Regions from separate parts of the Kitasatospora sp. NPDC059673 genome, predicted to be linked through region 3. Evidence: riboswitches for the same ligand, from Rfam matches in the RefSeq annotation. Region 3 holds a riboswitch; each other region holds the start of a gene.
What was found. A riboswitch is a leader RNA that binds a small molecule or an ion and turns the genes downstream of it on or off. The one in region 3 is predicted to bind cyclic di-AMP.
Positions count from the first base shown of each region.

Region 1: linked by a shared signal. The riboswitch ahead of ACFV18_RS10735 (transglycosylase family protein) and the one ahead of ACFV18_RS06115 (transglycosylase family protein) in region 3 are both predicted to bind cyclic di-AMP.
Region 2: linked by a shared signal. The riboswitch ahead of ACFV18_RS14640 (transglycosylase family protein) and the one ahead of ACFV18_RS06115 (transglycosylase family protein) in region 3 are both predicted to bind cyclic di-AMP.

Region 1 covers NZ_JBHWEN010000007.1:13,402-15,657, reverse strand. The annotation lists gene ACFV18_RS10735 (transglycosylase family protein) at 1-753, opposite strand, end outside; cyclic di-AMP (ydaO/yuaA leader) riboswitch at 738-911, opposite strand; gene ACFV18_RS10730 (hypothetical protein) at 1,410-2,256, shown strand, end outside.
Region 2 covers NZ_JBHWEN010000010.1:137,541-139,796, reverse strand. The annotation lists gene ACFV18_RS14645 (MFS transporter) at 1-596, opposite strand, end outside; cyclic di-AMP (ydaO/yuaA leader) riboswitch at 1,011-1,180, shown strand; gene ACFV18_RS14640 (transglycosylase family protein) at 1,184-2,256, shown strand, end outside.
Region 3 covers NZ_JBHWEN010000003.1:307,215-309,470, reverse strand. The annotation lists gene eno (phosphopyruvate hydratase) at 1-173, opposite strand, end outside; gene ACFV18_RS06115 (transglycosylase family protein) at 426-1,094, opposite strand; cyclic di-AMP (ydaO/yuaA leader) riboswitch at 1,098-1,311, opposite strand; gene ACFV18_RS06110 (cytochrome P450) at 1,529-2,256, opposite strand, start outside.

The DNA of each region.
Region 1 (2,256 bases), on a different contig from region 3:
CTTGGCCGGGGTCTCGGCGACCGCGACGTTGCCGAGCGCCAGCTTCTGACCCGGGTAGATCATGTCCGGGCCCTTGGTGAGGACGGAGCGGTTCAGCTCGTAGAGCTTCTCCCAGCCACCCTCGACGTTCTGGTGCTGGGCGATGGCGGACAGCCAGTCGCCCGCCACCACGGTGTAGCTGCCGGCGGCCTGGGCGCCCTGGTCGGCCTGCGGCTGGGCCGGGGCCTGCGGGCGGCTCTGGGCCTGGCCCTGACGCTGCTGCGGGGCCGCCTGCTGGGTCTGCTTCGGAGCCTGCGGCTGGGCGGCCGGCTTCGGGGCCTGGGTCTGGGCGGTGGTGGAGCCCGTGGAGGTGTTGACCTGCGGGGCGGCGCCGCCCTTGGTCAGACCGGCCTGGACGGAGCACACCGGCCAGGCGCCGGGGCCCTGGGAGGCGAGCACCTTCTCGGCGACGGCGATCTGCTGGTCCTTGGTGGCCAGGTCGGCGCGCGGGGCGTAGGCGGTACCGCCGAAGGCGGCCCAGGTGGAGGCGGTGAACTGCAGGCCGCCGTAGAAGCCGTTACCGGTGTTGATCGACCAGTTGCCGCTGGACTCGCACTGCGCGACCTTGTCCCAGGTGGCCACCGACGCGGCGGAGGCGGTACCCGCGGCCAGGCCGGGAACCGTGAGGCCGATGCCCACCACACCAGTGGTGGCGATCAGACGGCGGGCGCGCTTGGCGCTGATGGGCAGCATGAAGATGCGTTCCTCTCCCACGCCTGCGAGGTGAGCTGTCGGATTCGGGCTGGAGTTGCCCGGCCGCGCGCACCTCTCGGCGCGCCCGGCTTCACCCCAAGCCCCGGACCGGTCCGTCAGGACCGCCCCAGGGCGACTTACCTGGTTCCCCCGCCCCTGCCGCGGTGCGTTTCGCATGAGCCGGCCCACCCGGCGGCAGGATTCGGCGTTCCGGGCGAGCTGGGTCCGTGTGTCCACGAACGTGGGCAGGAGATTAAGCGGATTTAAGGACGATTCGCAAATTCCTGTGACGGCCGTCACCGGGCCCGGAAAATGCGATCAAGGAATTCCGGACGAACTCCGCTGTGCGTGGCCGGAACTGGGCTGCCGTCAGGAAGTTGTCGATCTTGTGCCCGTTTTGGGTGGTTATGGCACTTGTCAGGCGAAAGTTCACTTCTGTGGTTGTTTGGGAGTCAGTCGATGGGTGATTTGTGAGCTTCTGTCCACTCTGCTCCGGCGTCCAGGGCCCATTGCTGACGGGTCATGGAATTGCCCCCGTCACCCATTTCTGCCGAACTGGTGGATGACGGTACGTCAGAATGCTTAGTCGCCTCGGAAGTCGCCGATTTCCACCGAACCCGCCACCTATGCTGCCCCCGACGATTCGGAGTCCCTGCGCGTTTCGGGAGGCGGCCATCGTGGAGCAGTGGGAGAACGGGCGGCACCGGCGGCCGTTGCTGGGCCGGCGGCGAATGCTGACCTGGCTGGCGGTCGGGACGGTGACGGCCGTCGGTGGGGGAGTGGTGCTGCGGCAGTCGCTGGCCGGGGCGGAGCCGGTGGCGGGGGCGGTGGACCAGGGCGGGCGGAGGTGGTCGGACGCCAAGGGGTGGGGCGGGAAGGTGCCCGGGGCGGGGAGTGCCGTGCGGATCACCGACAAGGTGGTGCTGGACGGGGACGCCAAGGTCGGCTCGCTGCTGATCGACACCGGCGGGTCGCTGGTGTTCGCCACCGACCGGTCGCTGACGCTGGAGAGTACCGGCAACGTCGAGGTCCGCGGCACGCTCGCGCTCGCGCCCGAGGCGGCGCACACCCATACGTTGCGCTTTCCCGACATCGACGAGCGCCGTTTCCAGGGCGGCGGCATGAGCGTCGTCGACACCGACACCGGCCTGTGGGTCACCGGCCGCGGCTACCTGCGGCTGGACGGCGCGCCCCGCACGGCGTGGGTGCGGGCCGCCACCGAGCTGAAGGCAGGGGACGCCGTGCTGAAGCTGGCGGCCGCACCCGAGGGCTGGCAGGTGGGTGACGAACTCGCCGTCACGCCGACCGCGCCGCCCGACGCCGAGGGCTTCTCCGATTCCTACGACCTGGTGACGGTCCAGCGGGTGGACGGCCCGAACGTCACCCTCACCGCTCCGCTCCAGCACGCCCACCCGCGGGTGAGCCTCGGCGGCGGGGCGGTGTTCGGCGCGGAGGTGCTCAACCTGACCCGCAACGTCCGGGTCGAGGGCACCGAGCAGGGGCGGGCGCACGTCCATCTGACGT
Region 2 (2,256 bases), on a different contig from region 3:
GCGGCGCTGGCCGCGAAGCTCAGGGCGTCCATCAGCAGGGCACCGCCAGGCCCGGCGACGGCGACCAACGCGCCGGCCAGCACCGGCCCGATCACCAACCCCACGGAGTGGACGAGCCCGCGCAAGGCATTGGCCTCGCCAAGCCGTTCACCGGACACCAGCAGCGGGATCAGCCCCGTGGAGGCGGGCAGGAAGAATGCGTCCGCCACCCCGAACACCACCATCAGCAGCGCCAGCACCCCGACCCGGGCCGTCCCGGTGAGCAGCAGCACCGCGACGGCCGCCTGGACCGCGCACCGCACCAGATCGGAGGCCAGCATGATCCGCTGTCTTGGCATCCGGTCCGCCCACACGCCGCCGACCAGCACGAACACCAGCATCGGCAGCAGGCCGGCCGCAGCCACCAGGCCGACATCGGCGGCCGACCCGCCGATCGACAGCACGGCGAACGGTAGCGCCACGAACGACACCCTGTCGCCCAGGACGGACAACGACTGACCGACGAACAGACGGGCGAACTGACGCTCCACCCGGAGCACTTCAGGAATCAGCACAGCCATGGGCACCTCCACAGCGGGTCGGGGAACAGCGATCACCGCGATGGTAGGAAGCCTCCGAAGTGGCTGTCGCGCGATTTATCCACAACGCCCCCAATGCGCCGATTTCGCTCAACTGCCTCGCTTTTCAAGCCACTTGAGGAACCCTCGACACCCAACCGCCCAAGCGGGGCTGTCCGCCTTCCCCTCCACCCGCTCCCCCAATCCCACCGATCGGCCAGACTTTCGCAGCCGACCACCCGATCACCCCATCGCCCGACTGCCCGACCACCCATCGCCCGGCCGGCCGACCGCCCGCCCGGCTGCCCGGCTGCCCGACCACCGGGCTGACGCAACTCGGCCGTGACATAGGCGCGATGAGCTTGTGATTACTCCGTTCGAGTGATTAGGCTCGATCCGGCCCGCACCGCCGGGCCCCACGCGCGGCAACGCCGAACCCTGTCCGCCGCGTTGCCGGGTCGACCACCACAACCCTTGGACAGGGACGGGGGAACCAGGTACGTCGCCGTCCCCCACGGCTAGGGGTGAAGCCGCCCGCACCGGCTCCGACCGGTACGCGGCGGCCGGGCCTTCCTCCCGGTCCGAACCCGACAGCTCACCTCGCAGGCGTGCGGAGAGGATCGGGCATGCTCTTCACGGGTTCCGGGCGCCATCGTCGGCAGAGCCAGGCGGAGAAGGCAGCCGAGCGGGCGATCGCCGCAGCCGGCGTCGCCGGCGTCGGCCTCGCACTGCCGCTGCTCGCCGTGACAAGTGCGCAGGCCGCACCGAGCACGGTCTGGGACCGGGTCGCCGACTGCGAGAGCGGCGGCAACTGGAGTTCCGACCCGGGCAACGGCGTGTACGGCGGCCTCCAGATCACCGCCCAGCGCTGGCTCGACTACGGCGGCACCCAGTACGCCGAGCTGCCCAGCGGGGCCACCCGCAGCCAGCAGATCGCGGTCGCCGAACGCATCCTGGCCACCGAAGGCCCGCAGCCCTGGGCCTCGTGCGCGGACTCGGCGGGCCTGCGCACGGTCAGCGCCCCCGGTGTGGTGGACGACAACGACTCGGCGGACGAGGCGGGTTCGCTGCGCGGCGCCCGCGGCATCGCGGCCGTCAACACCGCCTCGGACGGCACCGTCGCGCCGCGGAACGCCACTCCGGTGTTCTCCGGCCTGCCCGGCTACGACCCGGTGTACCACGTGTACTGGTACGAGAAGAACGGCGGCTGGTTCTGGACCAGCCACCAGAGCCTGTACGAGCGCTACATCCAGCTGACGCACCCCCAGCCGCCTGCGGCCACACCGGCTCCGACCGCCACCCCGGACGGCCGGACCGTCCCGACTGCTCCGACCGCTCCGACTGCCCCGGCCCCTTCGAGCGACCAGAGCACCAACCCGAGCACCAACCCGAGCACCGACCCGAGCCCGAACCCCACCACGCCCACCGGCGACCAGACCGGCAACGGCAACGGCGCCGAACCCGGCAACGGCACCAACCAGGGCCAGGGCCAGGACGGCAAGGGCAACAGCGGCAACCAGCAGCCCACACCGTCCACCCCGGATCAGCCCACCACCCCGCCGTCCCCGAGCACCTCCGCCCCCGGCAACGCGCCCGTACCCCCGTCCACCGAAACCCCGTCCGCCACGACCCCGTCCCCGCAGCCGTACACCGTCGGCCCGGGTGACACGCTGGCGAAGATCGCCCGCACCCACGAGCT
Region 3 (2,256 bases):
CGGTTCTTGTCGCCGTCGCGGAGCTCCAGCGCCTCGAAGGCGCCGGTGGAGGCACCCGACGGGACAGCCGCACGACCGGTGCTGCCGTCGTCGAGACCGACCTCGACCTCGACCGTGGGGTTGCCGCGGGAGTCGAGGATCTCACGGGCTACGACGACATCAATGGACGGCACGAGGCATCTCCTAGCGGAAGCGGATGTGTGGTCGTTACGCCCAGAGCCTAGCCGCAGACATGCCTGCGGCCACGCGCGGCCGGGCGTCGTCTCACCGTGTGGCCCGGCTACTCACTGGTAGTTCACCTGTTTGCCCGTCGGCGGTGCGCCCCGGGCGGCGCGAACTGCTGTGCGCACGCCCGGAGCGGACGGATCGTCAGGCGAACCGGGGGACCGTTCGACCGCCGGGCCGGAGTCGGCCGACCCGCGCCGTCACAGCGCCAGCACCTGCCCGGGCATGATCACATCGGGGTCGGCGCCGATCACCGCGCGGTTCGCCGTGAACAGCTGCTCCCAGCCGCCGGAGACGTTCCGTGCGGCGGCGATCCCGGAGAGCGTGTCGCCCTCCTGCACGGTGTACTTCCCGGCGCCGGTCTGCGCCGGCGCGGCGGCCGGGGCACCCTGCTTCGGAGCCTTGGACTGCTGCTGCGTCTTCGACTGCTTCTGCTTGGGCGCGGACGAGCGCGGCTGCGAACGAGAGGCGGTGTCCTCGGAGCTGTCGCCGCCCCGGGACAGGCCGGCCTTGATCGAGCAGGACGGCCAGGCGCCGGGCCCCTGGGAGGCGAGCACCCGCTCGGCCACCGCGATCTGCTCGGTGCGGGTGGCCTGGTCGGCGCGGGGGGCGTACTCGGCGCCGCCGTAGGCGCGCCAGGTGGAGGAGGAGAACTGCAGGCCGCCGTAGTACCCGTTTCCGGTGTTGATGCTCCAGTCCCCGCCGCTCTCGCACTGGGCCACCTGGTCCCAGGTGTCGGCGGGTGCGGCTGCCGCTCCGGTGGCGGACAGCAGGGGCAGGGCCAGGCCCACGGAGGCGATGCCTGCGGCGGCGACGACCTTCTCGGCCTTGGTGCTACGGCGGTGACGTCCAGTACCGGCGAACAGCATGGGACTTCCTCTCCGCACGCCTACGAGGTGAGCTGTCGGGTTCGGACCGGGAGGCTGGCCCGGCCGCCTGGGACTCCGGACGCGGTTGCGTCCGTTCCCCGGCGGCTTCACCCCAAGCCGTTGGGACTACGGCGTTCACACCTGGTTCCCCCGCTCCTGTCCGATTCCTGGTCGGTGTCCCGAGAGCGCGGCGGACAGGACTCGGCGTGCCGCGTTCGGGGCCCGCAGCTGCGGGCAAATCGGAGAGTAAGCAGAGCTGACGAGCAATCACAAGCTCATATCACCGGTATCACGTCGAAATTACGGACCTTCACTTCTCGTGCACAAACCGTCCATATATGTCCGATTCGCCCGGGGTGGGGGCGCATCACGCGCCCCCGCCGGGTCCACGGAGGGTCACGTGCGGGGGCTGGGCGGCGGCGGTCGAAACCGGGTCAGCGGGGCGTGAAGGAGACCGGGAGTTCACGCAGCCCGCGCATGATCAGCCCACCCCGCCAACGGAGTTCGGCCGGATCGGCGGCCAGCTGGAGATCCGGCAGCCGGGTCAGCAGTGTGCCGATCGCGCGCTGCCCTTCGAGCCGGGCCAGCGGCGCGCCGATGCAGTAGTGGATGCCGTGACCGAAACCGAGGTGCGGATTGTCCGAGCGGGCCAGATCCAGGGTGTTCTCCTCGGAGAACCGGGCCGGGTCGCGGTCCGCCGCCGCCAGCACCACCAGCACCGGGTCGCCCACCGGGATGTCCACCCCGCCGATGCTCAGCGGCCGGGTGGCGAACCGCCAGGTCGCCAGCTCCACCGGCCCGTCGTAGCGCAGGAGTTCCTCGATGCCGGTCTCCAGCAGGCCCGACTCGCCGCGCGCCAGCGACTCCTGGAGCAGGGTGCGCTGAACAGGGTTGCGAAGTAGGGCAAATGCCCCATTACCGATCAGATTGATGGTGGTTTCGAAGCCGGCGAACAGCAGGATGAAGGCCATCGCCGCGGCCTCGTTCTCGGTCAGGTGCTCGCCGTGGTCGCCGGCCCGGATCAGGCCGGAGATCAGGTCGTCGCCGAGGTCGGCGCGCTTGCGGTGGATCAGGTCGGCGAGGTACCCGCGGATCTGCTTGACCGCGCGGCCCACTCCCCCGCGCTTTCCCCCCGTGTGCCGGATCATCATGCCCGCCCAGT